Regions from separate parts of the Buttiauxella sp. S19-1 genome, predicted to be linked through region 1. Evidence: predicted binding sites of a transcription regulator. Region 1 holds the regulator's gene; each other region holds the start of a gene.
The links. The regulator Fur, encoded in region 1, represses iron uptake genes when iron is present. The targets are predictions, from matches to a motif close to ATAATAATGAGAACNACTATCAA.

Region 1 (10,211 bases):
ATCGGGTCACCTGCCAGGGTGCTGGCGCTGACCATTTCCGGAGAAAGTTTGGATAATGCCGCTTTCTGCGCAGTTGTCGCGGAGGCTTGCAGACGGTTGTAGCTTGGCGCGCCGAAACGGGCAGCCAGTTCGTCATAATGCTGTTGCGGGTTCTTACCGGTGACGGCGGTTATTTCTGCCGCCAGCAGACACATGATGATGCCGTCTTTGTCGGTAGACCACGGTGTGCCATCAAAGCGCAGGAACGATGCCCCGGCACTCTCTTCGCCACCAAAACCAAAGCTGCCGTCGAACAGGCCATCAACAAACCATTTGAAACCCACTGGCACTTCAACCAGTTTACGGCCCAGGTCGTTAACCACGCGGTCAATCATCGCGGATGACACCAGAGTTTTACCGACGGCCACATCTTTACCCCACTGCGGGCGATGCTGGAACAGGTAGTTAATCGCAACCGCCAGATAATGGTTTGGGTTCATCAGCCCTGCTGGCGTGACGATACCGTGGCGGTCGTAATCCGGGTCATTGGCGAAGGCCAGATCGAATTTGTCACGCAACGCCAGCAAACCTTCCATCGCACACTCGGACGAGCAATCCATACGGATAGCGCCGTCTTTATCGAGGTGCATAAAGCGGAAGGTTTGATCGACGTGATCGTTAACAATCGTCAGATCCAGGTTGTAGTGTTTGGCGATGCGCTGCCAGTATTCGATACCGGATCCACCGAGCGGATCAACGCCCAGTTTCAGACCCGATTTCTGGATGGCGGCCATATCAACGATATCCACCAGCCCTTCGATAAACGGCTGCACCAGATCTTGTTCTTGTACGTGACCGCTTGCCCAGGCTCTCTCCAGAGAGATGCGTTTTACATCTTTCAGATCCGCCGCCAAAAGCGCGTTGGCACGATCTTCAACCACCTTGGTGACGTTGGTATCAGCCGGGCCACCATTAGGCGGATTGTATTTGATACCACCGTCTTCCGGTGGGTTGTGCGAAGGCGTAATGACGATGCCGTCAGCCTGCGCACCAGCGTTTTTGTTATGCGTCAGAATGGCATGTGAAATGGCAGGCGTTGGCGTGTAGCCGTTTGCCTGCTGCACAATGACATCCACACCGTTTGCAGCCAGCACTTCCAGCACGGAAATAAACGCAGGTTCAGATAGCGCGTGGGTATCTTTACCCACGTAGCACGGCCCGGTAATGCCATTTTTTGCACGATCTTCAGCAATCGCCTGAGCAATCGCCAGAATGTGAGGTTCGTTGAAACTATGACGTGCCGCACTACCACGATGGCCGGAGGTACCGAATTTCACCGCGTGTTCGCTATTCCCCACTTCAGGCTTCAGCACGTAATACTGGGCCGTCAGTTGGGCTACGTTAATCAAATCGCTCTGTTGTGCCGGTTGTCCTGCACGAGGGTGGTTAGCCATTGGCCTTTCCTTCTGACGCGAGGTGTTAGATTGTGCCGCAAACCTTTTCAATCAATTCCGCAGGGAACTGCATTGATTGCATGATGTGTTCAATCATGCTGCATTTACGACCCGTATTGGTGTTAGTGATAACCCAGTATGGCGTGCCCGGAACATGCTTTGGTTTGGTCTGGTTGCCATTTTGCAGCAGCGTTTGCTCGTTACCTGCAAAATAGACGCGCGTCCGGCCATGCAGCGACTCGGTCGCTTCACCAAAAGCATGTGCGTCGAGGGTATACAGAGTAGAAAGCACCATCATGAAACGATTGACGGCTTTCTTTTGCTCGGCATATTCATCTGACAACAGTAATTCACGAACCGCACGTACGCGATCGCGAGCTTTGTTTACGGGTTTGGCTTCCGGAGCAGCAGCTGCTGCCGTCTGGCCGGTAGTTACTGGTGTAGCAGGAGATTGACCGGCGGTAAATTTCAACATGCGCCGTAAAATATCGGACGCGCTTTCACCAATGTGCTGCGTGTGGCTGGCAATATAGCGATAGAGCTCGTCATCAACTTCAATTGTTTTCATCTTAATCCGGTGCGGTATCTTTTCTGAATTCAAGTTGTTGGGATTATATGTACATATTCGCACAAATCCCAACCTCGGGTAGCGCCAAACTTATGTCACACCACAAAGTCAGACTAAACTGGAAATTTGCGGCACTGCGGCAGGATGCCGTTATGATACCCTAACCTCACGAAGTAAAAAAAAAGAACTTTGCCATGAAATTGAATGCTCGCCTGCAAACTGCGCAACAATCGACTAGTAATTCCCCCATCGTCCTAATCCACGGCCTTTTTGGTAGCCTTGATAACCTGGGCGTGTTGGCCCGCGACCTCGGGCAAAATCATACGTTGCTGCAAATCGATCTGCGCAACCATGGTTTATCGCCCCGTAGCTCTGAAATGAACTATGCCGCGATGGCGCAGGATGTGGTTGAAACGCTCGAAGAATATGGCTTTGAAAAAGCAATCATTATCGGCCATTCCATGGGCGGTAAAGTTGCGATGGCTCTGACAGCTATTGCAGCTGAGCGCATTGATAAACTGGTGCTGATTGACATTGCACCGGTGGATTATCAGGTACGCCGTCACGATGAAATTTTCGCGGCTATTAATGCAGTCAGTAGTAGTGGAGCGAAAACACGTCAACAAGCCGCTATGGTGATGCGTGAGCATCTGAACGAAGAAGGTGTGATTCAATTCTTGCTGAAGTCATTTGCTGACGGCGAGTGGAAGTTTAATGTTCCGGTATTGTGGGAACAGTACGAGAATATTGTCGGCTGGCAAGCTATCCCAACCTGGAATGAACCGGCACTGTTTATCCGTGGTGGTGCATCGCCTTATGTTGACGAATCACACCGCGAAACGCTGCTTGCGCAATTCCCTCAGGCGCGCGCTCATGTGGTTGCCGGTGCCGGACACTGGGTTCACGCCGAAAAACCTGATGCTGTTTTGCGCGCAATCCACCGTTTTATCGACGCAAGTACAGCAAACTGATTAAAAACAAACCGACTAGCTGTTAGATGCAGCTAACGCGTTGGCGCGCAAGCCATGCTGATGTATGATTGCGCGCTAAAATGCGCCAGAGCACCCCGCTCCGTGCCACCTGAATTCCCTGTCAGTAGTCTAATCATGGCAAAAGAACAAACGGACCGTACTACATTAGATCTGTTCGCGGACGAGCGTCGCCCCGGGCGGCCAAAAACTAATCCGCTGACGCGTGATGAGCAACTGCGTATCAACAAACGCAACCAGCTCAAGCGCGATAAAGTACGCGGCCTGAAGCGAGTGGAACTGAAGCTCAATAACGATGCAGTAGATGCACTAAATCATCTGGCTGAAGCGCGCAATATCAGTCGTAGTGAGTTGATTGAAGAGATTCTGCTCGCGCAACTGAAGCAGCATCTCAGTTAGTTGAAAGGCTATATGCCCGGAATACGATGTTGCAGTCTGTGCACAACAGGCTGATAGCAGTTTCCGCACCGCAATGTGTTCTGCTATGATTGCCCTATCTGTGGCCAATTAGCAGCCACCATACCATTAAGTATCAAGAGGTTATTTTACTCATGGCAATCGTAGGCATTTTTTTCGGCAGCGACACTGGTAACACCGAAAATATCGCGAAGATGATTCAAAAACAGCTCGGTAAAGACGTTGCTGAGGTGCATGACATTGCTAAGAGCAGCAAAGAAGACCTGGAAGGCTTCGACATTCTGCTTCTCGGCATTCCAACGTGGTATTACGGTGAAGCGCAATGCGACTGGGATGACTTCTTCCCGACTCTGGAAGAAGTTGATTTCAATGGCAAACTGGTCGCCCTGTTCGGCTGTGGTGACCAGGAAGACTATGCAGAATACTTCTGTGACGCATTGGGCACTATCCGTGACATCATTGAGCCACGCGGTGCTGCAATTGTGGGCCACTGGCCGACTGCGGGTTACCATTTCGAAGCCTCTAAAGGCCTTGCAGACGACGATCACTTTGTCGGTCTGGCTATCGATGAAGATCGTCAACCAGAACTGACTGCTGAACGCGTTCAGAAATGGGTCAAACAAGTTTCTGACGAGCTGAACCTGGCAGATATCATCAACGCCTGATTCTGGATGTGACGCAGCTTTTAAACGGGTTGCGTCACATTGATAGATTATTCCGATTAAAATAATCGCTACAAATTTTTAACTTTTCGGTTTGTCCCTGTACAATGACCCCCTGGCTAAATAGCTAACAAGGCAATTAAATCGCGACTCAGCCGCCATTTTTTAGCTTGATTATGAATAATACTTGCGGTTTCCATTTAGAATCTGCAGTTCTATAATGAGACGCATTCATCTTAACGCTCACCCTGAGTCCGAGCGATCCGTTAAGCAACAGGACAATTTCCGCATGACTGACAATAATACCGCATTGAAGAAGGCCGGCCTGAAAGTCACGCTTCCGCGATTAAAAATCCTTGAAGTGCTACAGGGTCCGGTGAACCATCATGTCAGTGCGGAAGACTTATACAAACGTCTGATTGATATGGGCGAAGAAATTGGTCTCGCCACAGTTTATCGTGTACTAAACCAGTTTGATGATGCAGGCATTGTCACTCGTCACAACTTCGAAGGCGGCAAATCCGTATTCGAGTTAACTCAACAACATCACCACGACCACCTGATTTGCCTGGACTGCGGCAAAGTTATTGAGTTCAGTGATGATTCAATTGAATCTCGTCAGCGTGAAATCGCATCACGCCATGGCATCCGTCTGACCAACCACAGCCTGTACCTTTACGGTCACTGCGCTGAAGGTGATTGCCGTACCGACGAGAATGCACACGAAATCAGCGAAAAGTAATCCGCATATCTGACATTCTGAACCAGATGTCAGGTATAAAAAAACCGGTGAGGAAGCTCACCGGTTTTTTTATTGCAGGAATTCACAGATTACTTGTTGTTCGCACGAATCTCTTGCCAGATTTTATCGCACTTGGCTTTTACCGCCTGGTCGTTACCAGTACGAGTGGCCTGAATACAGTTTTGATAATCCAGGGTGCGCACCGTTTCTTTCTTCGCAAATTCCTGGTGTTCCTTTTCCTGACCCAGCACGTTTAACACGCTCTGACAGGCCTGAATTTTATCAGGATTCCCTTCTGCGGTATTGATACAGGCGCTATAGGCTTGTTTCAGTTTTGTATCTTCCGGTGCCGTTTTAGAGGGTTGTGCGCAGGCGCTCAAACCTAAAGCCATGACCGTAACCAAAATGATTTTTTTCATGCTCGATATCCTTTATAAAACCGGGCGCTTTCACGCCCGGTATCGAATCAGAAGATGGTGAACGGTGCGATGACGATGAATTTCACGTCACGCTCATCCTGGAAGATGTTGCCGTAACCACCGCCCCAGCTTGGGATGTCGGAGTGGTTGTCGTATTGAGTGAAGTGCAGTTTGAACAGAGTGCCTTTCGCGCGCCCATCCTGAATGGTGTACAACGCATCAAGGCTGTACGCCGATTCTTTCAGGCGATTGTCAGCATCGTAGTAACCGTCAGTGGTTGGTTTAGAGCTTGGTTTTGCATCCCATGCGTAAACATACGAAGCACCTACAGCCCAACCAGCCAGATCCCAATTGCTCAGGTCATACATGGCACCCGCGAAGATGGCTTTTTCACCATTGGCGTTGAAGTCAGAACGGTTATCCCACCAGATATCCAGACGACCGTTTGACGATGCGTAAGTTGGGGTCATACGTTGCAGGAAGTAGCCCTGCTGGCCATCAGCCTTGACCATGGTACCTTCGAGGCGCAGGTCAACCTGGCCCACTTTGTAGCCGAATGTCAGAGCCTGCAACCATGCGGTGCCGTCATACAGATCGTTAACGCTGCCATCAGAGACTTTGTCACGCGAACCGTAGAACTGGTAGCTGGTAGACAATGGGCTGCCAGCTACATCAAATTTGTAGCTTGCTTTAGTGAAGTATTGGTCGATATACCCTTCTGCCTGACCGAATGCCGCTTCAAGAATCAGATCATTTTTGAAGTCATACTTCGCGCCCAGCGAGTGCAGATACTCAACTTTGGTGTTCTTATCGTTCTGATAGAACTTGTCCATCTCCAGGTGCCACGGAGCTTTATACTCATTGGTCCACATGTAGGAGAAGCTCAGAGCACCGGCATCGGCATAATCAAAGTTTGCCCCGGCTTCAGCGCCCTGGTAAGTACCAGGCATGAAACTCCAGTGTGGTGCTAATAAAGATTGCCCTGTTGGCTGGATGTAACCCGCACGGGCCCAAACCGGGCCGTATTTGAATTTAGCTGCGGCTTTATAAAGGCTTATACCGCTCTTATCGCCGGAATAATCTTCATCGTAAGCTTTGTTTGAAGAGGAAAATGCGATTTCGTTCGGGTGGCCGCTGTCGCCATTTTCTGCCATTTCGATAGCAGTAAAGGCGGCGATATCCAGACCAAACATGTCAGCAGCATAACCGGACTGGAAGTCCAGATTGGCGTTCCAGGTAGCGTGAGAAAGGTTAGTTTCATATTTATCTGTCGTAACATCTTTACGGTCACGTTCACGCTGCCAGTAATAAACACCACCGGTCAGTGTTGAATCATCAAAAAAACCTGCTGCACTTGCCTGAGGGATAACAACCAGTCCAGAAAGAGCCGTGACGCCTGCAATAGCAAGGGCCAGCGCACTACGTTTGCCACTAAACGTACGCATATAAAATTCCTCTTTGACGTATAAATAATCGCCGGACGTTAAAAGACGTCAGATAGCGAAAAAAGTAAAAATGCCTAACGGCTAAAGCGGTTATAAATATTTTCCCGCATTTACTGCTCCCCATAAGACTATTTTTCGCGACGCGAATTATCAACGACTTTGTAAGAGTTCATTCCGATATTATGACAGAGAGCACATAATTCATGAGTATTTGTAACAAAAATCAACTGTGGAATTTTATGTTTATAAATCAACAAATATTGATATAAACCACCATATGAGAGCGCTCACATGATAAAAGAAAGGATTTATTATGTTCCGAGATTGACCAGCCAGAGAATTCCCAGGGAAATATAAATAACATTAATTCGCATCGCGAATGTAAGTAAATATTTAATCCTGTGATTATTAAGCAAAAAAAAACGCCGCGATTTGCGGCGTCTTTGTTACATATTGACTGCGTGTATAACTAATTACTCGCCTATTTTGGCCCAGGTATCACGCAAACCAACGGTGCGGTTAAACACCAGTTTTTCCGCAGTTGCCAGACGGCTATCAAGGCAGAAATAACCTTCACGCTCGAACTGATACGCTTTGCCTTTCTCAGCATTTTGCAGGCTTGGTTCGACGAAACCTTGCTTAATCACCAGAGACTCTGGGTTGATCGTTGCCAGGAAATCTTCCGCCGCACCTGGGTTAGCCACGCTGAACAGACGGTCGTAAAGGCGAATTTCAACTGGCAAGGCGTGTTCAGCACTTACCCAATGAATAACGCCTTTTACTTTACGGCCATCAGCCGGGTCTTTGCTTAATGTGTCCGGATCGTAGGAACAATGCAGCACGGTGATATTCCCGGCTTCATCTTTCTCAACACGATCGGCTTTAATCACATAAGCATTACGCAGGCGGACTTCTTTGCCCAACACCAGACGCTTGTACTGCTTATTCGCTTCTTCGCGGAAGTCAGCACGATCGATGTAGATCTCACGGCTGAACGGCACCTGGCGGCTACCCATCTCTGGCTTGTTCGGATGGTTTGGCATGGTGACCATTTCCACTTCGCCCTGCGGGAAGTTTTCAATAATCACTTTCACCGGATCGAGCACTGCCATCGCGCGCGGGGCGTTTTCGTTCAGGTCATCACGAATACATGATTCCAAAGCAGCCATTTCAACGGTGTTGTCTTGTTTGGTCACGCCAATACGCTTACAGAACTCACGAATAGAACCGGCAGTGTAACCACGACGACGCAGGCCAGAAATGGTTGGCATACGTGGGTCATCCCACCCTTCCACTACTTTCTCAGTCACCAGCAGGTTCAGCTTACGCTTAGACATGATGGAGTATTCGAGGTTCAGGCGAGAGAACTCGTACTGACGCGGGTGCACAGGAATAGTGATGTTATCCAGCACCCAATCGTACAGACGACGGTTGTCCTGGAACTCCAGCGTACATAAAGAGTGAGTAATACCTTCCAGCGCATCGGAAATGCAGTGCGTGAAGTCGTACATCGGATAGATGCACCACTTGGTACCAGTCTGATGGTGTTCAGCAAATTTGATGCGATAAATAACCGGATCGCGCATCACGATAAATGGTGATGCCATGTCAATTTTGGCACGCAGGCACGCAGTGCCTTCAGCAAATTCACCGTTACGCATTTTCTCGAACAGCGCGAGGTTTTCCTCGACGCTACGATCGCGGTATGGGCTATTTTTCCCAGGTGCGGTCAATGAGCCGCGATATTCACGGATCTGCTCTGGAGTCAGTTCGTCAACATACGCCAGACCTTTATTGACAAGCTCTACAGCATAGTTGAACAACTGATCGAAATAATCGGAGGAGTAGCGCACATTGCCTGACCAGTGAAAACCAAGCCATTCAACATCGTGCTTAATTGAATCTACGAATTCGATGTCTTCTTTTGCTGGGTTAGTGTCATCGAAACGCAGGTTGCACTGCCCTTGATAATCTTGTGCGATACCAAAGTTCAGGCAGATGGATTTTGCATGGCCGATATGCAGATAGCCATTTGGCTCTGGCGGAAAACGGGTGCAAATGCTGGTGTGCTTACCATTAGCCAAATCTTCATCAATAATCTGGCGAATAAAGTTAGTTGGGCGGGCTTCTGCCTCACTCATCGCGGGTTCCTCTGTGCAAAAACTTCAGTTATCGGCACATGATCTTATAAGCAAGCGTCGGAAACAACCTTTTGTTGAATAAATAAGGGGATCGGGAAGGGTCAAGCTGAGGCAATAAAAAAGCGGCTGGAGAAAATACTCTCCAGCCGCTAAAGGCACAATCTATGACTCAGGAGCGATTATTTGCCTTTAATTTCGTACAGAGGCGTTTGCCCCGCAACCACTGAACCTTGCGCCTGAATAACCAGACCGCTGTAGTCATCAATGTTGCTGCAAACAACCGGGCTAATCATGGAGCGAGCATTTGCGTTCAGGAAATCAAGGTCCATTTCCAGAATCGGCTGGCCTGCAACCACTTCAGCACCCTCTTCTACCAGACGAGTAAAGCCCTGGCCGTTCAGTGCGACAGTATCAATGCCCATATGGACAACGATTTCTGCACCTTTTTCGGTTTCCAGACAGAACGCGTGGTTGGTGTTAAAGATCTTAACGATAGTACCGGCAGCTGGCGCGACAACCATTTTCTCGGTTGGCTTAACAGCAACACCATCACCTACTGCTTTGCTGGCGAAGGCTTCATCAGGAACTTGTTCCAGAGCAACCACATCACCCGTTACTGGAGAAACCAGAGCGGCGATGGTGACAGCGTTTGGTACAGCCTGTGGTTTTGCAGTAGCTGCGGCAACCGGTGCAGCTGTAGCGCTAACTGGAGCCGCTGCAACATCACCTACCGTTTTCATTGCGTTAGCAATTTTCTCAGCGACGAAGCCGACGATGATTTGCACGCTGGTTTTGTTGAGACGGATAACACCGGTTGCACCCAGGCGTTTAGCCAGAGATTCGTTAACCAATGAAGAGTCTTTTACGTTCAGGCGCAGACGAGTGATACACGCGTCGATACCTGTCAGGTTAGCTGAACCACCCACAGCAGCGATGTACTGACGAGCCAGCTCAGAAACATCTTGATTGCTATTGGCGCTAACATTCACGTCCTGACCATCAGTTTCATCACCTGCAACAGCCAGTTCACGCCCTGGGGTCAACAGATTGAATTTGGTGATAGTGAAACGGAACACAACGTAGTAGATAGCGAAGAACACCAGGCCTTGCGGGATCAGCATGTACCAGTGTGTCGCCAGTGGGTTACGGGAAGAAAGCACCATATCCACCAGACCCGCACTGAAGCCGAAACCAGCAATCCAATGCATGCTTGCTGCGATAAATACGGAGATACCCGTCAGCACTGCGTGAATCAGATACAGAACTGGGGCCACGAACATGAAGGAGAATTCCAACGGTTCGGTGATACCAGTAAAGAAGGCAGCAAACGCACCCGCCATCATGATACCCATGACTTTGGCTTTGTTTTCAGGACGCGCACACTGGTAAATTGCC
Region 2 (10,211 bases), on a different contig from region 1:
ACGCTCTCTTTTAGTAAATTCCACGCGCTGCGCAACACCAGGCATGACACCAGTATTGAGAGAATAGGGTCAATTGGCGTCCAGCCGGTCCACAAAATAATAAGCGCCGCAGCGATAGCTCCCACCGAACCTAACAAATCTCCCATAACGTGCAGAGCAGCAGCACGCACGTTGATATTTTTTTCTTCATTTCCGCGATGCAAAATCCAGAACGAAAATAGATTCGCCAGTAACCCGGCAAAAGCGATGATCAGCATGGTCCAGCCGGCAATCGGCTGCGGCTGATAAAAACGCTCTATCGCCTCCCAGACGATCAAGATCGTTATCACCACTAAGGCAATCGCATTCACAAATGCAGCAAGCGTGGTCAGCCTCAGCCAACCGAAGGTATGACGGGCATTCGGCGGACGACGGGCAAATTTCACCGCCATTAGCGCGACCAGCAGCGCTGCCGCATCAGTCAGCATATGCCCTGCATCAGCAAGTAAGGCAAGTGACCCTGATATCACCCCACCGATGACTTCCGCCACCATAAATAGCGCCGTGATGGAAAATGCCCAGAACAGACGTTTGGAGTTGGAATCACCCGAAGAATGTTGATGTGTATGCGCCATGATTTCTCAGTATTTGAAAAGCAACAATGCGCTAATTATAACCACTAAAGCTGATCAACTTATTGAATAAAACCTATAAAAAAGGAGAGCCTAAGCTCCCCTGGTTTTTTCAGCTGGCTGATTTTACTGTGAAGTCCCGTCCACTTTGCTGTTCACATCATTGCCGCTGCCGGTTTCAACCTTTTGGTTGGTATCCGGGCATTTACCGTCTTTACACATCGAATTTTTATGAATTTCATCCTTGCTCATTCCATCACTGGTCAAACCGCTATTACTGGTTGAGCCATTTGGATGGAGCATGGTGCCGCTATTGTTGATATTGCTGTTATCAACGCCTTTCGGGGCTATGTTCTGATTCGCGCCAGGTGCAACCTGGCCTGCTTCAGCGCCAGCATTAGCCTGGCCGTTATTCATGCCGCTGGTGTCGGCAGCCAAAGCTGCGCCGCTGGCAAGAGTGAGGGTTGCTGTCAGGAAAAGAGTGGTTAATTTATTCATCATGATGCTCCTGTTATGGTCGTTATTGCTGGATAACTTCTTCCAACAGTGCACAGGTCCTATTCGGATTAAATTATTTCTATCGGTGATACCTGCCAACTTTAATAATCTAATCAGAATACAATTTTGCCAAAATGATACTTTTTGGTGTTAACAATTAAAAATTGTAGCGTCATACCGAGCTTTTACCATTTATTGACCGCTTTTAGGTCGTTTTCAGGAATATTCTGCCTGAAGTGTAAAAGCCCGTTTACACTTCAGGCTTGAAGCGATAGATTGAAGGGATTGCAACTAAGCTAAATCTAAAGGCCATTTCCGGAAATATCATGAATTATCAGAACGACGACTTACGCATCAAAGAAATCAACGAACTTTTGCCTCCAGTAGCGCTGCTCGAAAAATTCCCTGCCACTGAAAAAGCAGCTGCAACGGTATCTGGCGCGCGCAAAGCGATTCATAAAATCCTTAAAGGAAATGATGATCGTCTGCTGGTTGTCATCGGCCCTTGCTCCATTCACGATATCAAAGCGGCGAAAGAGTATGGCGCGCGTTTACTGACATTGCGTGAAGAACTGCAAGGTGAGCTGGAAATCGTTATGCGTGTTTACTTCGAAAAACCACGCACGACGGTGGGCTGGAAAGGCCTCATCAACGATCCGCAAATGGATAACAGTTTCCAAATCAACGATGGCCTGCGCATTGCTCGTAAGCTGTTGTTAGATATCAATGACTCCGGCTTGCCAGCAGCGGGTGAGTTCTTGGATATGATTACTCCGCAGTATCTGGCGGACTTGATGAGCTGGGGGGCTATTGGCGCACGAACCACAGAATCTCAGGTTCACCGTGAACTGGCGTCGGGTCTGTCATGTCCAGTCGGCTTCAAAAATGGTACCGACGGCACGATGAAAGTGGCGATTGATGCTATTAATGCCGCTGGCGCGCCACACAGCTTCCTGTCTGTGACGAAATGGGGTCATTCTGCCATTGTGACGACCAGCGGAAATGGTGACTGCCATATCATTCTGCGCGGCGGTAAAGAGCCAAACTACAGCGCGGAGCACGTCGCTCAGGTTAAAGCGGATTTAGTGAAGGCAGGCCTGCCTGCACAGGTGATGATCGATTTCAGTCATGCCAACAGCAGCAAGCAGTTTAAGAAACAAATGGAAGTTGGCGCCGATGTTTGCCAGCAAATCGCTGGTGGCGATAAAGCCATCACCGGTGTGATGATTGAAAGTCACCTTATTGAAGGCAATCAGAACCTGGAAAGCGGTGAACCGTTGGTTTACGGCAAGAGCGTGACCGATGCTTGTATCGGCTGGGAAGATACTGAAGTTGTGTTGCGCCAGTTGGCTGATGCAGTGAAAACGCGTCGCGGCTAAGTCTTTACGCAGTAACAATAAAAAAGGCGTGGTTTTCACCACGCCTTTTTCACATCTAACGAATTACTTCGCTTTACCCTGGTTTGCTACCGCTGCGGCTTTTGCTGCGATTTCATCAGCATTGCCCAGATAGTAGCGCTTCAGCGGTTTGAAGTTCTCGTCAAACTCATACACCAACGGTACGCCAGTTGGGATATTCAGCTCAAGAATTTCGTCTTCGCCCAGGTTATCAAGGAATTTAACCAAGGCACGCAGGGAGTTACCGTGTGCGGCAACAATCACGCGCTCGCCGCTTTTCATGCGTGGCAGAATGGTTTCATTCCAGTAAGGGATTACGCGCTCGATAGTTAACGCCAGGCTTTCAGTTACCGGCAGCTCTTTATCGGTCAGGCTTGCATAACGTGGGTCATGGCCTGGGAAGCGTTCGTCATCACGCGTCAATTCTGGAGGTGTTATCGCAAAGCCACGACGCCATTGTTTAACTTGCTCATCGCCGTATTTTTCTGCGGTTTCTGCTTTGTTCAGACCCTGCAGCGCCCCGTAATGACGCTCATTCAGCTTCCAGGATTTTTCAACTGGCAACCAGGCCTGGTCCAGTTCATCGAGGATGTTCCACAGAGTATGGATGGCACGTTTCAGCACAGAAGTGTAAGCAAAGTCGAAAGAGTAGCCTTCGTCTTTCAGCAACTTACCTGCTGCTTTCGCTTCAGTTTGACCTTTCTCAGACAGATCAACGTCATACCAACCGGTGAAGCGGTTTTCGTTGTTCCACTGGCTTTCACCGTGACGAACCAGAACCAGCTTAGTAACAGCCATAGTTTACTCCTTAATGAGCCTGTGATTAATGATAACGATTATCATTATATTGCCGCAAAGGGGCGAGCGGCAATGCTAAACGTTTAACATAGCGAAAAAGAGTGTGGAGTGTAAGTTGGATGTGAATGGTTGTTATATTTTTGTCGCTAAACGGCGGGAAATCCAGCGATTCGCAGAAGAATTGCCCTCCGTGGAGGAGGGCAAGGCACTTAGAGTGGAATGAACTCGTATTCCGTAATGCTTAAGTACTCTTCATGTGGCTGTAACCAGCAATCAGGTTGTGGCCATTCCGGATGATTAGGGCTGTCTGGCAGGAATTCGCTTTCCAGCGCCAGGCCCTGGTACGCATTGTACGTTCCTTGTTCCCTTGCCGGTGTACCGTCCAGATAATTCCCGCTGTAAAACTGCAATGCCGGTGCGGTGGTGTAGACCGTCATTTGCAGTTGATTGTCGCTCGACCAAAGGTGTGCTGCTGGCAGGCTGGCATCGCCCTGTGCTTGTAACAAGAACGCATGATCGTAGCCTTTAACCAGCACCTGGTCGTTATCAGACAGGAAATCATCAGCGATGGTTTTCACTGTGCGGAAATCAAAGCTGGTACCTGCCACATCTTTAAGCCCGGCCTGTGGAATACCGTTGCTATCGACTGGCAAGTAGCTATCGGCCAGCAGTTGCAGGCGATGTTGACGAATATCGTTCTGCTTACCGTCGAGATTAAAGTAGGCGTGATTGGTCAGGTTCACCGGGCATGCTTTGCTGGTTTTGGCGCGGAACTCAACAGTAATGCAGTTATCTTCGGTGAGAGCATAACGCGCGGTTGCACGTAATTCGCCAGGGAAGCCTTGATCGCCATCTTGTGAATCGAGGGTGTACAGCACTTCATGTTCGTTCTGGCGCACAATACGCCAGCGACGTTTGTCGAAGCCATCTGGCCCGCCATGTAGCTGATGTGCGCCCTGGTTTGCTGTCACGTTGATGGTGACGCCATCGCGCTCAAACTGGCTGTTGGCAATCCGGTTTGCGTAGCGCCCGACAGTTGCTCCCAGATAAGCTGACTGATTCAGATAATCTTCCGGTGTTTCGCAGCCAAGCAGCGTTTCGCGTACGCTTCCGTCTTTCATCGGCACACGACACGACAACAGGGTAGCGCCCCAGTCCATGACTGAGACAACTAACCCCGCGCTGTTGCGCAGGGTGGAGATGCGGAACGGTTGCCCATCCGGTGCAAGCTGTGGTGTTTCTTTTAGCATTGGCCCGCGCCCTCCGAAGGTTTGCAGACATAAAAGGTTTCTTTTATGCCGGTTTTGGCTTCGTACTGTTTGGCGACCGCTTGTTGTACTGCAGGAACCAAATCTTCCGGGATCAATGCAACGATACAACCACCGAAGCCGCCACCTGTCATACGCACGCCGCCTTTATCGCCAATTGTGGCTTTCACGATTTCAACTAACGTATCGATTTGTGGCACGGTGATTTCGAAATCATCGCGCATTGACGCATGAGACTCAGCCATCAGTTCGCCCATACGTTGCAAATCGCCTTTTGCCAGCGCATCGGCAGCTTCTACGGTACGAATATTTTCGGTGAGGACATGGCGCACACGCTTAGCGACAACCGGATCAAGTTCATGTGCCACAGCGTTGAATTTTGACAACTCAACATCACGCAGCGCTTTCTGCGTAAAGAAGCGCGCGCCGGTTTCGCATTGCTGGCGGCGGGTATTGTATTCGCTGCCCACCAGCGTGCGTTTGAAGTTACTGTTGATGATGACAACGGCCACGCCTTTTGGCATCGAAACCGCTTTGGTACCCAGCGTGCGGCAATCAATCAGCAACGCATGATCTTTTTTACCTAACGCAGAAATCAGCTGATCCATAATGCCGCAGTTACAGCCGACGAACTGGTTTTCTGCTTCCTGGCCATTTAAGGCAATTTGCGAGCCGTCCAGCGCCAGATGATAAAGCTTCTGGAACACGGTACCCACTGCGACTTCCAGCGATGCCGATGAACTCAAGCCCGCACCTTGTGGCACGTTGCCGCTGATCACTAAATCGGCGCCGGCAAAGTTTTTATCACGCTTTTGCAGATGCTTAACCACACCGCGAACATAGTTGGACCATTGCTGCGTGTCGTGGCTCAGAATCGGTCTGTCGAGTGAAAACTCGTCGCTTTGATTGTCATAATCCGCGGCGATCACGCGTACCATGCGGTCATCACGTTTTGCGCAGCTAATGACCGTCTGGTAATCGATAGCACAAGGAAGCACAAAACCGTCGTTGTAATCGGTGTGCTCGCCAATCAGGTTAACGCGGCCAGGAGCCTGAATAGTATGGGTCGCCGGATAACCAAAGTGTTCGGCGAAGAGGTGTTGGGTGTTATCTTTCAGACTCATTTTTTATTCTCCGGATTGGCGAAAGTGAATATCGGAAACGGCACGCAAGCGTTCTGCGGCTTGCTCTGCGGTTAAATCACGTTGGGTTTCAGCCAGCATTTCATAGCCGACCATAAATTTACGCACGGTTGCGCTACGCAATAGTGGTGGATAGAAGTGAGCATGCAACTGCCAGTGACCATTTTCCTCGTCATTAAACGGTGCGCCATGCCAGCCCATAGAATAAGGGAATGAGCACTGGAAAAGGTTGTCGTAACGGCTGGTCAGTTTTTTCAGCGCGAGTGCTAAATCACTGCTCTGTTCAGCCGTCAGGTCAGTGATACGCAGTACATGAGTTTTCGGCAGCAGTAGCGTTTCAAACGGCCAGGCGGCCCAGTAAGGCACTACTGCAATCCAGTGTTCAGTTTCGACGACTGTGCGGCTGCCATCTTTAAGCTCGCGTTGTGCGTAATCGACCAGCATTGGCGAGCCATTTTCTGCAAAGTATTCGCGCTGCAATACATCTTCACGCGCCACTTCATTAGGCAGGAAACTGTTCGCCCAAACCTGGCCGTGCGGATGCGGGTTGGAGCAGCCCATCGCAGCGCCTTTATTCTCAAAAACCTGCACCCACGGGTAAGTTTTACCTAAATCCGCAGTCTGTTCTTGCCAGGTTTTCACCACTTCTTCCAGCGCATTTACGGAAAGCTGTGGCAGGGTTTTACTGTGATCTGGTGAGAAACAGATAACCCGGCTGGTGCCGCGAGCGCTTTCACAACGTAAAAGTGGGTCGCTGCTCGCTGGTGCATCTGGGGTATCCGTCATCAACGCGGCAAAATCATTAGTAAAAACAAAAGTGCCGGTATATTGCGGATTTTTGTCACCAGTAACGCGTGTGTTGCCTGGGCACAAGAAGCAATCCGGATCGTGGGCCGGTAAAGTTTCATTGGACGGAGTTTCCTGCGCCCCTTGCCACGGGCGCTTAGCGCGGTGCGGGGACACCAGAATCCATTGTCCTGTCAGTGGGTTAAAACGGCGATGTGGATGATCCACCGGGTTAAACTGCTCCATCACATTTCCTTAGTCTGGATAACCTTGAGGGTGGCGAGACTGCCAGCGCCAGGTATCATCTGCCATTTCTTGCAGAGTACGGCTGACACGCCAGTTAAGTTGTTGATCGGCTTTGGTGGCATCTGCCCAGTAAGCTGGGAGATCGCCATCTCGACGCGGGGCGAAGTGATAATTCACCGGTTTTCCGCAAGCGGTGCTGAAAGCATTGATCACATCCAACACGCTGCTACCAATGCCTGCGCCGAGGTTATAGATATGCACGCCAGGCTTGCCTTGCAGCGTTTGCATGGCGGCAACGTGGCCTTCAGCGAGATCCATAACGTGAATGTAGTCGCGAACGCCAGTGCCGTCTTCGGTTGGATAATCATTCCCGAAGACCGCCAGTGAATCACGGCGTCCTACCGCAACCTGTGCGATGTATGGCATCAGATTGTTTGGGATACCTTGCGGGTCTTCACCCATATCACCAGATGGATGCGCACCGACCGGGTTGAAGTAACGCAATAGCGCCACGCTCCAGTTCGGCTGGGCCTTTTGTAAGTCAGCCAGAATCTGTTCAACCATTAACTTGCTGCGGCCATATGGGCTGGCAGGCGTGCCGGTTGGGAAGCTTTCAACGTAAGGGATTTGCGGCTGGTCGCCATAAACTGTCGCGGAAGAACTGAAGATGAAATTGGTGACATTGGCGGCGCGCATCGCTGAAATCAGGCGTAACGTGCCGGTCACGTTGTTGTCGTAGTATTCCAGCGGTTTGTTAACCGATTCGCCGACCGCTTTCAGGCCAGCAAAATGGATCACGGCATCAATCTGGTGATCGTGGAAAATTTCTGCCAGTAGCGCTTCATCGCGAATATCACCATCAATGAACATAGGGTGTTTACCGCTGAGGCGTTCAATCACTGGCAGAACGCTGCGTTTGCTGTTGCACAGATTATCCAGAATGACTACGTCGTGGCCATTTTGTAGCAGTTGTACACAGGTATGACTGCCAATGTAACCGCTACCACCTGTTACCAATACTCTCATTTTTCGCTCCATTACGCGTATGGTATGTAATAAACATAGCATAACAGAGATGTCAAAAGTGTGACATGTGCTAAATTAGTGGAATCGCTTACACTAATGTTTCATCGACAATCATTAGCTGAAAAAATGATTATAAATCAAATGGTCATAGCGAGGGTGCTGCGGGTTATCTGAAAGTCGCTACGCTAATCCGATTGATAAAAAATGAGTAGCGGAAGCGACTTCCAACAGTGTTATTGAGCTGGTGCTAAATCGTCAATTTGATAGCGATATGCCTCGCCATCAGCCACAAAAGTGAGCCGTTTAGTGATGCACTCTGGCGCGTCTTCGGCGTGGTGAGAGACAAACAGCAACTGGGTTTTCCCTTCACCAATCAGAATATCAATGAAACGGCGTACTAGCTGGCGATTCAGCGGATCCAGCCCTTGCAGAGGTTCGTCGAGGATTAAAAGCGTCGGGTGTTTCACTAACGCCCGAGCGATCAGTGCAAGGCGCTGTTGGCCCCAGGAAAGGCTATGGAACGGTGCGTCGGCAATGGCGTTGTCCATACCGAGCATGTTCAGCCATTGGCGAGCCAGTTTTTGCTGGCGGTCAGAAACAGCCTGGTAAATGCCAATCGAATCAAAATAGCCGGAAAGCACCACATTGCGCACCGTGGTACTAACACGGTAATCAAGATGCAGATTGCTGCTGACATACCCGATATGCTTTTTGATGTCCCAGATGGTTTCACCGCTGCCACGACGGCGGCCAAACAGAGTCAGATCGTTGCTGTAACCTTGAGGATGATCGCCGGTCACCAGGCTTAATAACGTCGATTTACCTGCGCCATTTGGGCCGACTATTTGCCAGTGTTCGCCAGGATTTACCGTCCAGGACAGTTTGTGCAGGATTGGCCTGTCGTTATATTCCACCACGCCGTCACGCAGAATAATGCGCGCCTGATCCGCAGGAAGTGTGTAGCGTGCACTCGGGTCGTCTGCTTCTGGCAGTGCGACGCCCACCAGTTTTTCACTATGGGCCAGTTGTGCAATCAGCGCTTGTTCGAGCAGTTTTTGCTTTTTGCCTACTTCAATCAGCGCACAATCGGCCAGCACGCCCGCAAATTGCACAAAATCAGGAATTTCATCGAAGCGGTTAAGCACCAGCACCACGGTGTAGCCCTGGGTGCTCAGTTCACCTAATAACCCAGCGAGTTGCTCACGGGACTGCACATCCAGCCCGTCAAACGGCTCATCAAGAATAAGCAAATCAGGTTGCGGCATCAGCGCCTGACAGAGCAGCGTTTTGCGCGTTTCACCGGTCGAAAGGTACTTAAAACGGCGGGTTAATAACGGAGTAATACCAAACAGTTGCGCCAGTTTCTGGCAGCGAGCTTCATCTTTAATTTCATCCTGAATAATTTCTGCCGTGGTGCGGCCGGTATCGTCTTCGTCAGGGCTCAACAAATCAGTGTTATTACGCTGCCATTCATCGCTAACTAACTTTTGTAGTTGTTCAAACGAAAGGTGAGCAATACGGGCAAACGAGCACTGGCGCTCGCCTTTTTGCACGGGCAGGGATCCTGCAAGTGCGCGGGCCAGCGCTGATTTTCCGCTACCGTTGGCGCCGACAAACGCCCAGCTTTCACCGGCGTTAATGGTTAAATCATTGAGGGCAAGAGTTCGGGTGTCGCTAAGGTGGAAGACCCCTTGCGATATTTGCAACACAGACATATACCATCCCAGTTTTTGCAGTGATTAAACTCAGATTTACGGATTGCCTGTGTTGTTGTCAATTCACCGTTTGGTTTTAGCACAGAGTGGCGATAATCACGCGATCGGCATTAAAAAATGCTATGACTTTAGCACCTTCTACCAGACTCTGAATTTCTACCACGCTATTAGGAACCGTGGCGCACAGCGTTTGTCCGTCCGGCAATCGCACCAGAACTTCGCTCTGTTCGCCACCTTGCTGAATATTGCTGATAATGCCAGTGAGTTGGTTATCGGCGCCGCTGGCGCGTTGAGGATCCGTAGTGATTTCAACCCACGGCGCTTTAATTAACACCAGCACTTCTTTGCCTTCGCTCAAACCCAGGCGTTCGGCGCTCTGGCGCGTAATGGCGGCTTGCAAACGTGTGGCACCATCCGCCAGTAAAATATCGACATGTTGCTGCACTTGTTCGCTATCGCGATGCAATACGGTGCCGAAAAGCTGGTTACGGGCGCTGGTTTGCAAAGAAAAGCGGGAAATCGCGGCGAGCAGGCTATCGAGCGGCAATGCGTCATCACGCAGCACATCGAACGCTTTTTGCTGGATCTGCGCGAGCAATTCATACAACTGAATCAGGCGTTCGCCGTAACGCGTCAATATTGCACCACCGCCGCCTTTACCGCCGGTCGCTCGCTCAACTAATGTCTCGTCGCTTAACTGATTCATCTCGTTGATAGCATCCCA
Region 3 (10,211 bases), on a different contig from region 1:
CTGGCTTCCGGTAAACGCCACCACTAAAGCGGCAGATAATGCACCAGCAAACGCCAGCCCGAGCAGCGCTATCGGCGACGAAAGGCTCCACACGGCGGCACCCAGCACAATGGCAAAACTCGCTCCGGCATTAACACCAAGCAGTCCGGGGTCAGCAAGCGGATTGCGTGTCAGGGTTTGCATCAACGCACCGGCAAGGCCAAGTGCGCCTCCGGCAAGAATACCCGCTAGCGTGCGCGGGAGGCGTGCATCAAGCACGATGGTGCAATCCGCACTTTGGCACTGGCCGCTGAGCGCATCCATAACAACTTCTGCGGGGAGTGATTTGGCACCTAACAGCAGACTGAGCGCTGCCATTAAAAGCAGTAAAAACAACAAACTCAGCAGGATGAACCAGCGTGACATACGTTGTATATCCTTCACTTCGTAGCCTTACAAAAACAATGTAAAATTAAATGATAGTTATTATCATTATCACTCTTATTTGTTTATGCTAGCATGAGCCGCCTCGCATCTGGAAAGAAAAATTCGTTTTAAGGCCATGTAATGAACCGCAATTCTTTGTTGCTCAACCTCAGTTTGCTCAAAACTCATCCTGCTTTTCGCGCCGTCTTCCTTGCCCGTTTTATCTCGATTGTCTCGCTTGGGTTACTGGGCGTTGCCGTGCCGGTACAAATCCAGACGCTGACCGGTTCTTCCTTGCAAGTTGGGCTGGCAGTGACGTTAACCGGCAGCGCGATGTTTATCGGCCTGATGATGGGCGGTGTGCTGGCCGACCGGCACGAACGCCGCCGTTTGATTTTGCTGGCGCGATCTACCTGTGGCGTTGGCTTTATTGGCCTGACGATTAACGCCGCCTTGCCGGAACCGTCGCTGGCGGCGATTTATCTGCTTGGCGTATGGGATGGTTTCTTTGGCGCACTTGGCGTGACCGCGTTGTTAGCCGCCACACCCGCGTTAGTCGGGCGTGAAAACTTAATGCAGGCGAGTGCGATTACCATGCTGACGGTGCGCCTCGGCTCAGTGATTTCACCGATGCTCGGCGGGCTGTTGTTGGCCTCCGGCGGCGTGGTGTGGAACTACGCGCTGGCGTCTGTCGGCACTTTCGTCACTTTACTGCCGCTGTTGAGTTTACCGAAGCTGCCGCCACCGCCGCAGGTGCGTGAAAACCCGCTGCTTTCGCTGCTCAATGGGTTCCGTTTTTTGGTCGGTAACCCGATTATTGGCGGCATTGCGTTAGTTGGCGCGTTGCTGACGATGGCGAGCGCGGTGCGCGTTCTTTATCCCGCACTCGCCGGACACTGGCAAATGAGCGCGGCGCAAATCGGCCTGATGTACGCTGCCGTTCCGTTGGGTGCTGCCATTGGCGCGTTGACCAGCGGGCATATTGCTCATCACGCACGCCCAGGCCGTATTATGCTGGCGACGGGAATTGTTTCGTTTATCTCAATTGGCGTTTTCAGCCTGATGCCGGTTTGGGGGCTTGGGCTGGCGTGTCTGGCGCTATTTGGTTATCTCAGTGCGATCAGCTCTTTGCTGCAATACACCTTAATTCAGACGCTAACACCGGACGGTATGCTAGGCCGTATTAACGGTTTGTGGACGGCGCAAAACGTCACTGGCGATGCGATTGGTGCCGCCATTTTAGGCGGCCTGACGGTAGCGATGACGCCGGTCGCTGCGGCGAGTGCGAGCGGCCTGGCATTAACACTGTGCGGCATAGTATTGGCGATGGTGTTGGTGCAGCTGCGTGGTTATCAGCAGAGCGTTCCGGCGTAGGTTTTCGTAGGGTGGATAAGCGCAAGCGTCATCCACCACATTACAAAAAATCACTTGCTACCAAACAACTGACTCATCCGCTCCAGAACCTGCGTGGCACTGTAATAATCCAGACGGAATGTTTCGGTGCCCAGCGCATAAACCTGTTTTTTCTGCACGGCGCTCAGGTGCGAAAGCAACGGGTTGGTTTCCAGCGCCGTGGCATCTTTCTCATCGCTGGCGAACAGGAACAAACTCTCACCATTCAAACCCGCAGCAAGATTCTCGCCACCCAATTGCACGATGTCGTGACGTTTTCCCATGCTCTTGCTGGCATTCACCGCCGCAGGCAAAGACGACAAAGTAAAACCTAACTGCTGGAACAATTTCCCCTGCGCGGATTCTGCCGTCCACAGGTTTGCCGAACGTGATGCAGGGGTGTAAACCAGCGCGGTGACCGGCTGTGGCGGCAGCGTCATACGCTGTTTTGCCTCGTTGAGCTGCTTATCAAAACTGGCAATGCGTGCCGCCGCCTGGGTTTCATGCCCGGTAATCTCGCCGAGTTGCGTCAGCAATTGCTGCCAGCTTTTGTCGTCGTAATTGATAACTAACGTCGGGGCGATAGTGGAAAGCTGGTCATAAAGGGCGAGGGCGGAATCGCCTCCGGTGGCACTAATCAAAATCAAATCTGGCATTTGCGCAGCCACGGCTTCGGCGCTGGCCTCACCGATATATAAACGCTGCACGTTGCGCGCTTTTGCGATATCACCCCACTGGCGCAGGAAACCTTGCGCATCTCCCATTCGATTGCCAGGTGTGGTGGCACCGCTTGCCACCACGGGGGCATCAATTGCCAGCAGCGAGCCGGTTAGCGTGACGCTGGTGGAAACAATGCGCAGCGGTGCTTGTGTCAGCGTATGTGTGCCATGGCTGTCGGTGATCGTTCGCGGCCAGTCGGCGGCGTGGGCGAGGCTGCTTAAGCATAGAAAGATGAATGCGGAGAATCTGATTTTCACTCAATGACATCCTGTTGAAATTTGCCTGATGGCGGTGGATGGCGCTGGCGCTTATCCACCCTACAAAACCGTTTCGCGTAGATCGGATAAGCATTAGCGCCATCCGACAAGACTGAGCAACTATTGACAGTGCTGTCTTTTCTCTTTAGGTTACGACCCAGAAAAGCAAATGATAATCATTATTACTATCTTTTGTCATGTTTTTACGGAGAGTTCATGGAAACGTTACTGGCTGAGGAACGACAAGAAAAACGGCTAACACCTTGTGCAGATAGTTTTTTCTTTATGTCGCCATATCGCAGTTTTTCAACAAGCGGCTGCTTTGCTCGCCTGGATTGCCCGGCGATTGATGGCGCAAATTCCCATGGTCACCTGCAAACTTCGTTGCGTGAAGCGTTCGAAAATGCCAAAAAACATGGTATCGAGAAGCCGGTTGTCGTCGGTGCCATTCCGTTTGATCCCCGGCAACCTTCAGCGCTGTTTATCCCTGAAAGCTGGCAGCCGTTTTCACGCGCCCAACGCCAGGATGACTCCCGCCAAACGGCTGTGGCGAAACCGCTCAACATTGCCGCGCGTAAAGCGATTCCGGAACAAGACAAATTTATGGAAATGGTGGCTCATGCCGCCGCCGCAACGGCGCAGCCGGATATCGACAAAGTGGTGCTCTCGCGCCTGATTGATATCGAAACCCAAATGCCAATTGATCTCGATGGGCTGCTCAATCGCCTGATTAGCCAAAACCCCACCAGCTACAACTTCCACGTCCCGTTGCCGGATGGCAGCTCGCTAGTGGGTGCCAGCCCGGAATTGCTGTTACGTAAATCCGGCAAGAATTTCAGCTCGCTGCCGCTGGCGGGATCGGCACGGCGCGACCGGGAAAATATCCCGCGTGATAGCGAAATTGGCACGCAGTTACTGCACTCGAAGAAAGACCGCCACGAACACGGTCTGGTGACGCAAGCGATGCGCGATGTTTTGCAGCCGCACAGCCAGACTTTGACGCTCTCTGACACGCCAGAACTGATTACCACGCCGACCTTATGGCACCTCGCCACGCCGATTTACGGCCAGGTAAAAGACCCGCAGGACAATGCGTTATCCCTCGCCTGCCTGCTGCACCCGACGCCTGCGTTGAGTGGCTTCCCACACGATGTGGCGCGCAAATTGATTGCAGAACTTGAGCCATTTGACCGCGAACTGTTCGGCGGCATCGTCGGCTGGTGTGACGCCGAAGGCAACGGTGAATGGGTGGTGACAATCCGCTGCGCCCGTGTCGCTGCAAACCAGGTGCGCCTGTTCGCCGGGGCGGGCATCGTGCCTGCTTCGTCGCCGGAATCGGAGTGGCGCGAAACTGGCGTCAAACTTTCCACCATGCTCCACGTATTTGGACTCAACTAAATGGCGATTCAATTCACGCGCTGGCCGGACGATTTGGCGGCCCGCTACCGCGAAAAAGGTTACTGGGCGGATTTGCCGCTGACCGACATTCTCAACCGCCACGCGCACAATGACGCAATTGCGCTGGTTGATGGCGAACGCCATTTCAGCTATCGCGAATTAGAACAAGCGGCGACGCGCCTGGCTTCAGCCCTTAAACGCCGTGGCCTGAACAACGGCGAAACTGCGCTGGTGCAGCTCGGTAATGTGTCGGAACTGTACATCACGCTATTCGCGCTGCTGAAAATTGGTGTAGCACCGGTTAACGCGCTGTTTAGCCACCAACGCACTGAAATGGAAGCCTACGCGCAGCAAATTGAGCCGGTGGTGCTGATTGCCGACCGCAAACACAATTTGTTCGCTCATGATGATTTCCTTGATGCGCTGTGCCAGCAAAACCCGTCGCTACGCATGGCCGTTTTGCTCAATGAAAGCGACCGCGAACGTTCGCTAAGTGCCTTCATCAACGAAGCGGAAGACAACTTTGTCGCTTCGCCATCGGCGGCGGACGAAGTGGCATTTTTCCAGCTTTCCGGCGGCAGCACCGGCACGCCGAAACTGATCCCGCGCACCCATAACGATTACTACTACAGCATTCGCCGCAGCGTCGAAATCTGCCGTTTTGATACCCGTACGCGCTTCCTGTGCGCCATTCCGGCGGCGCATAACTACGCGCTGAGTTCACCAGGTTCGCTGGGCGTGTTTTACGGCGGCGGGCGTGTGGTGCTGGCAAACGACCCGAGCGCCACGCTCTGTTTCCCGCTGATTGAACGCCATCAAATCAACGTCACCGCACTGGTGCCGCCTGCGGTCAGTCTGTGGTTACAAGCCATTGGCGAATGGGGCAGCAATAAATCGCTTGAGTCGCTAAAGCTGTTGCAGGTCGGCGGTGCGCGTTTAAGCGAAGCGCTTGCCGCCCGCATTCCCGCTGAAATTGGCTGCCAGTTACAGCAGGTTTTCGGCATGGCCGAAGGGCTGGTGAACTACACGCGCCTTGATGATTCAGATGAACATATCTTCAAAACCCAGGGTAAGCCGATGTGCCCGGACGACGAAGTGTGGGTGGCCGATGAAAATGGCAACCCATTACCGCATGGCGAAGTGGGTCGCCTGATGACGCGCGGGCCGTACACCTTCCGGGGCTATTACCGCAGCCCGGAACACAACGCCAGCGCCTTTGATGCCAACGGTTTTTACTGCTCCGGCGACCTGATTTCGATTGCTGAAGATGGCTACATCACCGTGCAGGGGCGCGAGAAAGATCAGATCAATCGCGGTGGCGAGAAGATCGCCGCCGAGGAGATCGAAAACCTGCTGCTGCGCCATGAAGAGATCGTCCATGCCGCACTGGTTTCGATGGAAGACAGTTTATTGGGCGAGAAAAGCTGCGCGTTTATCGTCGGCAGTCGCCTGTTCCGAGCGGTAGAAATTCGCCGTTATTTGCGTGAGTTGGGCATTGCCGACTTCAAGCTGCCGGATCGCATTGAAATTGTTGAAAACCTGCCGCTGACCGCGGTGGGTAAAGTGGACAAAAAACGTTTGCGCCAGTTGATTGCTGACAGGCAACTGGTTTCCTGACTGACGGAGAATTTATGGCTATTCCAAAATTGAACGCGTACAGCTTACCGACGGCTGCCGACATCCCGGAAAACAAAGTGAACTGGGCGTTTGAACCCGAGCGTGCGGCACTGCTGATTCACGATATGCAGGAATATTTCATCGATTTCTGGGGCGATGATTGCCCAATGATCCAGCAGGTTATTGCCAATATTGCCGCGCTGCGCGCTTACTGCAAACGCCACAATATTCCGGTCTATTACACCGCGCAGCCGAATGCGCAAAGTGATGAAGACCGTGCACTGCTTAACGACATGTGGGGGCCGGGCTTAAATAAACACCCTGAGCGCCAGAAAGTGGTGGCAGAACTTGCGCCAGACGAACACGACACTGTGCTGACCAAATGGCGTTACAGCGCGTTTATCCGCTCGCCGCTGGAACAGGCGTTAAAAGAAACCGGCCGTAACCAGCTGATTATTTGCGGTGTTTACGCGCACATTGGCTGCATGACCACGGCAACTGATGCGTTTATGCGTGACATCAAACCGTTTATGGTCGCTGATGCGCTGGCTGATTTCAGCCGCGAAGAACACATCATGGCGCTGAAATACACCGCAGGCCGTTCCGGGCGCGTGGTGATGACCCGCGATTTGCTGCCCGAATGTGCGCCGCAAAACAAACAGCAACTACGTGAAATCGTCCTGCCGTTGCTGGATGAATCCGACATCCCGGAAGATGACGAAAACCTGATTGATTACGGCCTCGATTCGGTGCGCATGATGGCGCTGGCGGCACGCTGGCGCAAAATTCACGCTGACATCGATTTCGTGATGCTGGCGAAAAACCCGAGCATCGACGCCTGGTGGGTACTACTGTCTCGGGAAGTGGCGGCATGAACATCGATTTTAGCGGCAAAACCGTCTGGGTAACGGGTGCAGGCAAGGGTATCGGTGACCACACCGCGCGGGCGTTTAGCGAAGCTGGTGCGACGGTTATCGGCTTTGATCTGGCGTTCCCATTGGAGATTTATCCGTTTGCCACCCAAGTGTTAAACGTGGCGGATGCCGAGCAGGTCGGTGCCGTTACGCAGCGTTTATTGAGCGACGAGCAGCAACTGGATGTGCTGGTGAATGCGGCGGGAATTTTGCGCATGGGTGCTACGGATGCGTTAGCGTTGCAAGATTGGCAGGACACGTTTGCGGTCAACGTCGGCGGCGCGTTCAATATGTTCCGCGCCGTGATGCCACGTATGCGTGAGCAGCGTAGCGGGGCGATTGTCACCGTTGCATCCGATGCCGCGCACACGCCGCGCACCGGAATGTCGGCCTATGGCGCGTCGAAAGCGGCGCTCAAAAGCCTGGCGTTAACCGTTGGCCTGGAACTGGCACCGTTTGGCGTGCGCTGCAATGTGGTGTCGCCGGGGTCGACGGACACCGATATGCAACGCACGTTGTGGAAAACGCCAGACGCCGAACAGCAGCGTATTCAGGGCTTCCCGGAACAGTTCAAACTGGGCATTCCGCTGGGCAAAATCGCCCGCCCGCAGGAGATCGCCAGCACGATTTTGTTCCTCGCTTCCACTCACGCAAGCCACATCACTTTGCAGGATATTGTGATTGATGGCGGCGCAACGCTTGGAGCCTGAATGAGTATCTGGAAACGAGAGCTCACTCTTGAGGCGTTAAACAAAACCAGCGTCGGCACAATGGTTGAGCATCTCGGTATCGTTTATACGTACATGGACGAGGAAAGCCTGGAAGCGCAAATGCCGGTCGATAACCGCACCCAGCAGCCGTTTGGTTTGCTGCATGGCGGCGCGTCTGTAGTGCTGGCAGAAACCCTGGGTTCAATGGCCGGATTTCTGACAACGAGTGAAGGGCAGTGCGTGGTGGGAACGGAAATCAACGCCAGCCATCATCGCGCGGTGGCATCAGGTACGGTGCGCGGCGTGTGCAAACCGCTGCATTTAGGGAAGACTTCTCAGGTGTGGGAAATTGCCATTTTTGATGGGCGCGGCAAGCGTTGTTGTACTAGCCGTTTGACGACGGCGACGCTGGGTTAACACAAACCTAACCCTGATGGAGAGGAGACAGCTCTGTTTTCGCCCTCTCCTCGGGGAGAGGGCCGGGGTGAGGGCGCTCCAACAAATTCCCCGCAAAGTGATCTCCTTAACAAGCTGATGTAAAGACCTGGTCAAACATCTGTATTCTGTTGTTTTCATATTGTTAAATTCATGTGCTTAATCTAGAACAAAACGGTAATACCTTCGCCTCTGGCCCTACACATGGAAAACAAAGATGAATAATCCAGGGAAACACCTTATCTGGGGCGTGCTTGCACTAATCGGTGCCTTCGCGCTCGGCTATATCGCACTCAATCGCGGCGAACAGATAAACGCATTGTGGATTGTGGTTGCTGCAATCTGCGTTTACCTCATCGCTTATCGTTATTACGGCCTGTTTATCGCTAAACGCGTCTTAACCGTTGATGCCACTCGTATGACGCCAGCCGTGCGCCATAACGATGGGCTGGACTATGTCCCGACGGACAAAAAAGTCCTGTTCGGTCACCATTTTGCCGCGATTGCCGGTGCGGGGCCGCTTGTCGGGCCGGTGCTTGCCGCGCAAATGGGCTACTTGCCGGGCATGCTCTGGCTGCTGGCCGGTGTGGTGTTGGCTGGTGCGGTACAAGATTTTATGGTGCTGTTTGTCTCAACCCGTCGTGACGGGCGTTCGCTGGGTGAACTGGTGAAAGAAGAGATGGGCAACACCGCAGGCGTCATTGCTTTGGTCGCCTGTTTCATGATTATGGTCATCATCCTTGCGGTGCTGGCGATGATCGTGGTGAAAGCGCTGACTCACAGCCCGTGGGGAACCTACACCGTAGCGTTCACCATTCCACTGGCATTGTTTATGGGCGTCTATATTCGCTATCTGCGTCCAGGCCGTATTGGTGAAGTCTCGGTGATTGGCCTGGTGATGCTGATTTTCGCTATTATTTCCGGCGGTTGGGTGGCTGAAAGCCCAACATGGGCGCCATACTTTGACTTTACCGGCGTGCAGTTGACGTGGATGCTGGTGGGTTATGGCTTTGTCGCCGCGGTACTACCGGTTTGGCTGCTGCTGGCACCGCGTGATTACCTCTCAACCTTCCTGAAAATCGGCACCATTATTGGCCTGGCAATTGGCATTTTGATTATGCGCCCAACGCTGCAAATGCCTTCTTTGACCAAGTTTATTGATGGCACCGGCCCGGTTTGGACAGGTGACCTGTTCCCGTTCTTGTTCATCACCATTGCTTGTGGCGCAGTTTCTGGCTTCCACGCCCTGATCGCTTCTGGCACCACGCCGAAAATGCTGGCTAACGAAAACCAGGCTTGCTTCATCGGTTACGGTGGCATGTTGATGGAATCGTTTGTGGCAATCATGGCGCTGGTTGCCGCCTGTGTTATCGACCCGGGCGTGTACTTCGCGATGAACAGCCCGATGGCGGTACTGGCTCCGGCAGGAACTGTAGATGTAGTCGCTTCTGCTGCCAGCGTGGTGAGCAGTTGGGGCTTCCATATCACTCCGGACACCCTGACCAACATTGCTAATGAAGTGGGCGAGCAGAGCATTATTTCCCGCGCGGGTGGCGCACCAACGCTTGCGGTGGGAATGGCGTACATTCTGCATGGCGCGCTGGGCGGCCTGATGGATGTCTCGTTCTGGTATCACTTCGCTATTCTGTTTGAAGCTCTGTTTATTCTGACCGCGGTAGATGCCGGTACCCGTGCGGCGCGCTTTATGCTGCAAGATTTACTGGGCGTAATCTCTCCGGGTCTTAAGCGTACCGACTCGCTGCCAGCAAACTTACTGGCGACGGCACTTTGCGTGCTGGCGTGGGGTTACTTCCTGCACCAGGGCGTGGTCGATCCACTCGGCGGTATCAACACCTTGTGGCCGCTGTTTGGTATTGCCAACCAGATGCTGGCAGGTATGGCGTTGATGCTGTGTGCAGTCGTACTGTTTAAGATGAAGAAGCAGAAATATGCCTGGGTGGCTTTGGTCCCAACCGCATGGCTGTTGATTTGTACGTTGACGGCAGGCTGGCAAAAAGCCTTCAGCGACAACCCGAAAGTGGGCTTCCTGGCTATCGCTAACAAGTTCCAGGCAACTCTCGACAGCGGCAAAATCCCTGCGCAATACACCGAGTCACAGCTTTCCCAGTTGGTGTTTAACAACCGTCTGGATGCCGGGCTGACTATCTTCTTTATGGTGGTTGTGGTGGTGATTGGTCTGTTCGCGATTAAAACTGCGCGCCAGGCGCTGAAATCTGACCTTCCTACCGCAAGGGAAACGCCTTACGAGAAGATGCCAGAAGATGCTGAGCAGATTGTGGCTCAGGCGAAGAGTGCGCATTAATGTTTAAATAAATCTGCCGGATGACGCTGCGCTTATCCGA

Region 2: gpmA (2,3-diphosphoglycerate-dependent phosphoglycerate mutase) is a predicted target of Fur. The motif match lies at 3,327-3,349, and genes of this name have one in related genera.
Region 3: fepB (Fe2+-enterobactin ABC transporter substrate-binding protein) is a predicted target of Fur. The motif match lies at 2,944-2,966, and genes of this name have one in related genera.

The regions. Positions count from the first base shown of each region.
Region 1 covers NZ_JAHWLU010000032.1:8,785-18,995, forward strand. Annotated here, with positions in the region: gene pgm (phosphoglucomutase (alpha-D-glucose-1,6-bisphosphate-dependent)) at 1-1,433, opposite strand, end outside; gene seqA (replication initiation negative regulator SeqA) at 1,459-2,001, opposite strand; gene ybfF (esterase) at 2,196-2,972, shown strand; gene ybfE (LexA regulated protein) at 3,108-3,389, shown strand; gene fldA (flavodoxin FldA) at 3,542-4,072, shown strand; gene fur (ferric iron uptake transcriptional regulator) at 4,359-4,811, shown strand; gene chiQ (ChiQ/YbfN family lipoprotein) at 4,901-5,230, opposite strand; gene chiP (chitoporin ChiP) at 5,278-6,675, opposite strand; gene glnS (glutamine--tRNA ligase) at 7,149-8,816, opposite strand; gene nagE (N-acetylglucosamine-specific PTS transporter subunit IIBC) at 8,996-10,211, opposite strand, start outside.
Region 2 covers NZ_JAHWLU010000119.1:1,955-12,165, reverse strand. Annotated here, with positions in the region: gene zitB (CDF family zinc transporter ZitB) at 1-614, opposite strand, end outside; gene MES37_RS20110 (YbgS-like family protein) at 738-1,115, opposite strand; gene aroG (3-deoxy-7-phosphoheptulonate synthase AroG) at 1,436-2,488, shown strand; gene gpmA (2,3-diphosphoglycerate-dependent phosphoglycerate mutase) at 2,552-3,304, opposite strand; gene galM (galactose-1-epimerase) at 3,514-4,554, opposite strand; gene galK (galactokinase) at 4,548-5,696, opposite strand; gene galT (galactose-1-phosphate uridylyltransferase) at 5,700-6,746, opposite strand; gene galE (UDP-glucose 4-epimerase GalE) at 6,756-7,772, opposite strand; gene modF (molybdate ABC transporter ATP-binding protein ModF) at 8,006-9,487, opposite strand; gene modE (molybdenum-dependent transcriptional regulator) at 9,564-10,211, opposite strand, start outside.
Region 3 covers NZ_JAHWLU010000017.1:17,814-28,024, reverse strand. Annotated here, with positions in the region: gene fepD (Fe(3+)-siderophore ABC transporter permease) at 1-405, opposite strand, end outside; gene entS (enterobactin transporter EntS) at 547-1,779, shown strand; gene fepB (Fe2+-enterobactin ABC transporter substrate-binding protein) at 1,830-2,774, opposite strand; gene entC (isochorismate synthase EntC) at 2,991-4,172, shown strand; gene MES37_RS06420 ((2,3-dihydroxybenzoyl)adenylate synthase) at 4,173-5,789, shown strand; gene MES37_RS06415 (isochorismatase) at 5,804-6,664, shown strand; gene dhbA (2,3-dihydro-2,3-dihydroxybenzoate dehydrogenase) at 6,661-7,413, shown strand; gene entH (proofreading thioesterase EntH) at 7,414-7,830, shown strand; gene cstA (pyruvate/proton symporter CstA) at 8,066-10,171, shown strand.